DNA from 2 places in the Fundidesulfovibrio soli genome. Region 2 is predicted to be linked to the other one. Evidence: predicted binding sites of a transcription regulator. Region 2 holds the regulator's gene; the other holds the start of a gene.
What was found. The regulator HrcA, encoded in region 2, represses chaperone genes, less so after heat shock. The targets are predictions, from matches to a motif close to TGTTAGCACTCNNNNNNNNNGAGTGCTAACA.
Positions count from the first base shown of each region.

Region 1 (2,458 bases), on a different contig from region 2:
CCCAGGTCCTCGGAGACGGCCTGGCCGCCGGTGAGGATGGCGATGTCCTGGAGCATGGCCTTGCGGCGCTCGCCGAAGCCGGGGGCCTTCACGGCGCAGACCTGCAGGGTGCCGCGCAGCTTGTTGACCACCAGGGTGGCCAGGGCTTCGCCCTCGACGTCCTCGGCGACGATCAGCAGGGGCTTGGCCATCTTGGCGACCTGCTCGAGCACGGGCAGAAGGTCCTTCATGGAGGAGACCTTCTTCTCGTTGATCAGGATGAAGGGGTCATCCAGCTCGACGACCATCTTCTCGGGGTCGGTGACGAAATAGGGGGAGAGGTAGCCGCGGTCGAACTGCATGCCCTCGACGACGTCCAGGGTGGTCTCCAGGCCCTTGGCCTCCTCGACCGTGATCACGCCTTCCTTGCCGACCTTGTTCATGGCCTCGGCGATGATGTTGCCGATGGTGGCGTCGGAGTTGGCGGAGATGGTGCCGACCTGGGCGATCTCCTTCTGGTCGCGGGTGGGCTTGGCGAGCACGCCCAGCTCAGCCACCAGGGCCTCGACGGCCTTGTCGATGCCGCGCTTGATGGCCATGGGGTTGCGGCCGGCGGCCACGAGCTTCACGCCCTCGTTGAACACGGCCTGGGCCAGGATGGTGGCGGTGGTGGTGCCGTCGCCGGCGACGTCGGAGGTCTTGGAGGCGACTTCCTTCACCATCTGGGCGCCCATGTTCTCGAACTTGTCCTCAAGTTCGACTTCCTTGGCGACGGTGACGCCGTCCTTGGTGATGATCGGGGAGCCGAAGCTCTTCTCGATCACGACGTTGCGGCCCTTGGGGCCCAGGGTCACCTTCACGGCGTTGGCGAGCTTGTCAACGCCCCTCTTCAGCTTCTCGCGGGCCTTGGCGTCGTAAAGAATCTCTTTGGCGGACATATGTGTCTCCTTCTTGAGGATGAGTGGTTCGGAGGAAGCGGAAACTTAGTCGATGACGGCCAGGATGTCGTCCTCGCGCATCATCAGGAACTCTTCGCCGTCGATCTTCAGCTCGGTGCCGGCGTACTTGTTGAAGAGGACCTTCTCGCCCTTCTCGACGGCGAGCTTGGTGCGCTTGCCGTCGTCGGCGAGCTTGCCGGGGCCCACGGCGATGACTTCGCCGCGCATGGGCTTCTCTTTGGCGGAATCGGGGATGATGATGCCGCCCTTGGTCACCAGTTCTTCTTCGAGGCGCTTCACGAGAACGCGGTCGTTGAGGGGTTTGAGCTTCATAGCGGATAAACCTCCGGTGGAATGTGCGTTTTTGCGTCTTTGCTAGCACTCGACGAGGGCGAGTGCTAACGACGGCAGCGTAATAGGGCAATTCAGGGGAAATGCCAATACCCTTGAGCGCAAAAAATCGACACGTACGGCCGTTTGTCAAGGAAGAGGACGAAAAAAATTGGATGTTTCCCTCTCAGGCAAGGAACCATGAGGCTTGCGGACCAAATCCACCCGGCGGTCCGGGCGTCAGAGCCGCTTGACTTCGCGACCTCTTCAGGGGAATTTGCTCCGGCCGGAGCAAACCCTCTCCTGCCGGGCGAGGCTGCTGCCTGGGGCGGGCAAGCCGTACCAGCCCTGAATCATAAGAATATCCGCCTGGAGGACCGGGCACACCATGAACGCCATCATAGGCATTGTCGTTGTCCTGGGCAGCGTCATCGGCGGCTACGTGCTTTCGCACGGTCAGCTGATCGTGCTCGTCCAGCCTTACGAGTTCCTGACCATCGGCGGGGCGGCTTTCGGCGCGTTCTTCATTTCCGCGCCCATGAGCACCGCCATCGACGTGCTCAAGCACATCCCCCAGATCTTCACGGCCAAGGAGGACTCCAAGGCCTTCTACCTGGAGCTGCTCTCCCTGATGTACGAGCTGTTCCAGCTGGCCCGCCGCTCCGGCGCCGTGGCCCTGGACGCGCACGTCAATCGGCCCGCGGATTCCGAAGTGTTCCGCCGCTACGCCTCGGTCTCCAAGAACAAGACCGTGCTCAACTTCATCTGCGACAACCTGAAGATCGTCATCGCGGGCAACATCGAGCAGCACCACTACGAAGCCATCATGGACACCGACATCTCCACCCGCAAACACCACGACAACATGCCCGCGGCCTCCGTGAGCAAGATCGCGGACTCCCTGCCGGGCCTGGGCATCGTGGCGGCGGTGCTGGGCATCGTCATCACCATGGGCGACATCAACCAGCCCCCCGAGGTGCTCGGCAAACACATCGCGGCGGCCCTGGTCGGCACCTTCCTGGGCGTGCTGCTCTGCTACGGCTTCGTCGGCCCCATGGGCTCCCTGCTGGAGCACCAGGCCGCGGCCAAGCAGGCCCGGCTCAAGGTGGTCAAGTCCGCGCTGATGGGCTACTCCATCGGGCTGGCCCCCATCCTGGCCGTGGAGTACGCGCGGCGGGCCATCCCCTCCAACGTGCAGCCCTCCATGGAGG
Region 1 covers NZ_JAKZKW010000004.1:161,077-163,534, reverse strand. Annotated here, with positions in the region: gene groL (chaperonin GroEL) at 1-917, opposite strand, end outside; gene groES (co-chaperone GroES) at 963-1,250, opposite strand; gene motA (flagellar motor stator protein MotA) at 1,636-2,458, shown strand, end outside.
Region 1: a site for HrcA is predicted at 1,291-1,321, ahead of groES (co-chaperone GroES). Genes of this name have one in related genera too.

Region 2 (2,458 bases):
CGGCGAGATCCTGCTGCGCGAGCTGGGCGCGGACCTGTTCGTCTGCCGCCTGCGCGACGAGGAGGGCAACTGGATCAACGTGGCCGCGTCCGACTCCTCCAACCGCCAAACCCCCATCTTCGTCTGGGCCATGGAGGACTCGCTGCCCAACCACCCCGTGATGCGCGCCGTGCACGAGCGCGGGGTGTTCCACGTGCTCTCGAACGACCTGCGCGGCTTGGAGCGCGGCGGCGAATCCGTGGACTGCATGGCCTACCAGGAGGGCTACCGCTCCCGCTTGGCCTTCATCCTGCGCTCTGACTGCTACGCCTTCGGCGCCATCAACCTCTACTCGCACCAGACCGGATTCTTCGACCGCTACGACTCCCAGTTTCTGGCCGACGCCTCCAAGATCATCTCGCTCACCGTGGGACGCCAGCTCGAGGTCGGCAAGGACGCCCTGGCCAAGGCCGCGGGCGGCATGGCCCACGTGGGCAACAACGTGCTGGGCATCATGATGAACTACAACGCCCTGGTCATGGAGGAGCTGGAGTTCCTGGCCGGGGACGTGCGCGCCGCCCTGGCGCGCCCGCTGCCCAAGGAGGCCGAGGGGCTGGCCGCAGAGGTGGGAGAGCTGCATGAACTGCTCAAGGAGCTGGACCTGGAGCGCAAGGTCAACTCCCTCAGGGGCGTGGAGGAGGCCATCCTGCGCCTCAAGGCCGCCATCGAGAACCTGCTTTCCCAGGTGAACAAGCCGGTGATGATGCCCTACGTGCGGGGGCAGGAAGTGCTTGACCTGGAGCACACGGGGTAGACCCGCCTCCCTTGACAGCCCCTCCCCCCGTTGTTAGCTCTCTGGCACTCTCAAGACCGGAGTGCCAACCCATGCTGGACCAAGCCCTGACCCCTCGGGAAATCGAAGTCCTCACGGCCATCGTGGAGGACTACATCGCCAAGGCGCAGCCCGTTGGCTCCCGAACGGTCTCCAAGTCCGGCAGGTCGCACCTCTCCCCGGCCTCCATCCGCAACACCATGTCCGACCTGACGGACAAGGGCTATCTTGCCCAGCCGCACACATCGGCCGGGCGCGTACCCACGCCCATGGCCTTCCGCCTCTATCTCGACCAGGTGATGCAGCTGCGGCCCCTGGCAGTGCCCACCCAGCAGATGATGCAGGTTCAGCTCGGTAACGCCGGCCTTGAGATAGACGATATGCTGCGCCACGCCTCGCGCCTGCTCTCGCGCGTCTCCAACCAGGTGTGCATGGTGCTCGCGCCCAGGCACTCGCAGGCCCTGTGGCGTCAGATCGATTTCGTGCTCTTGCGCCCCGGGCTGGTCATGGCCATCCTGGTGCTGCAAGGCGGGCTGGTGCAGAAGCGCGTGGTCAGCGTCGCGGAGGACATCCGCGCCGACGACCTGGTGCACTTCGGCAACTACCTGAACCACCATTTCCAGAACCTCACCGTGTCCCAGGTGCGCTCCCGCATCATCGCGGAGATGGGCGCGGCCGAGCGCGAGCTCTCCTCCCTGACGGGGCGGGCCATGCGCCTGGCCATGGACGCCTTCTCCACCACGGAGACGCCCGAGGTGTTCGTGGAGGGCACGCTGAACATGCTCTCCCAGCCGGAGTTCTCCGACATCGCGGCCATGCGCGACATCCTCAAGGCCCTGGAGGACCGCACCCGCCTGCTGGAGGTTCTGGACAAGACCATGGACGAGTACCGCACCGTGGTGGTCCTCGGCGAAGAGGCCAAGGTGGGCGACTTGGCCGCCTGCGGCCTGGTGAGCGCGCCCTACGGCCCGCAAGGCGCGCCGCTGGGCTCCGTGAGCGTGATCGGGCCCATCCGCATGGACTACGCCGAGGTGGTGCCCCTTGTAGATTACACCGCCCGGCTGATATCAACCATGCTGGGCCGCCACTTCTAGCAGCCCGTTGAAAAATCCGCGCTGGCTGCGTTGCGGCGGAAGAGTCAGGCCCTCACGTATGCCTGATACGCTTCGGCCCTGACTTTTCCTTGCGCCTTGCCAGCCCCTTTTTTGAACGGGCTGCGGGCATGAAGCATTTCCAAGCATTACAAGGAGCGATGCATGACGCTTGAAAACGATACCCCTGAAACCCCGGCCGAAGAGGCCGCCCCCCTCACCCCCGAAGAGGAGATCGCCGCGCTCAAGCAGGCCGTGGCCGCCGAGACCGACAAGCGCCTGCGCGCCCTGGCGGACACCGAGAACCTCAAGAAGCGCCTGATCCGGGAGAAGGAGGAGTTCGTCAAGTTCGCCGCCGAGGGCGTCCTGGCGGACCTGCTGCCCGTGCTCGACAACCTGGACCTGGCCCTGGCCCACGGCCGCACCGTGGCCGCCTGCAAGGACGTGGTCATGGGCGTGGACATGACCCGCAAGATCTTCCTGGACACCCTGGCCCGCCACGGCCTGGATCCCTGCGGCCAGGCCGGCGAGGAGTTCAACCCCGAATTCCACGAGG
Region 2 covers NZ_JAKZKW010000029.1:35,713-38,170, forward strand. Annotated here, with positions in the region: gene MLE18_RS17025 (histidine kinase) at 1-793, shown strand, start outside; gene hrcA (heat-inducible transcriptional repressor HrcA) at 865-1,905, shown strand; gene MLE18_RS17035 (nucleotide exchange factor GrpE) at 2,068-2,458, shown strand, end outside.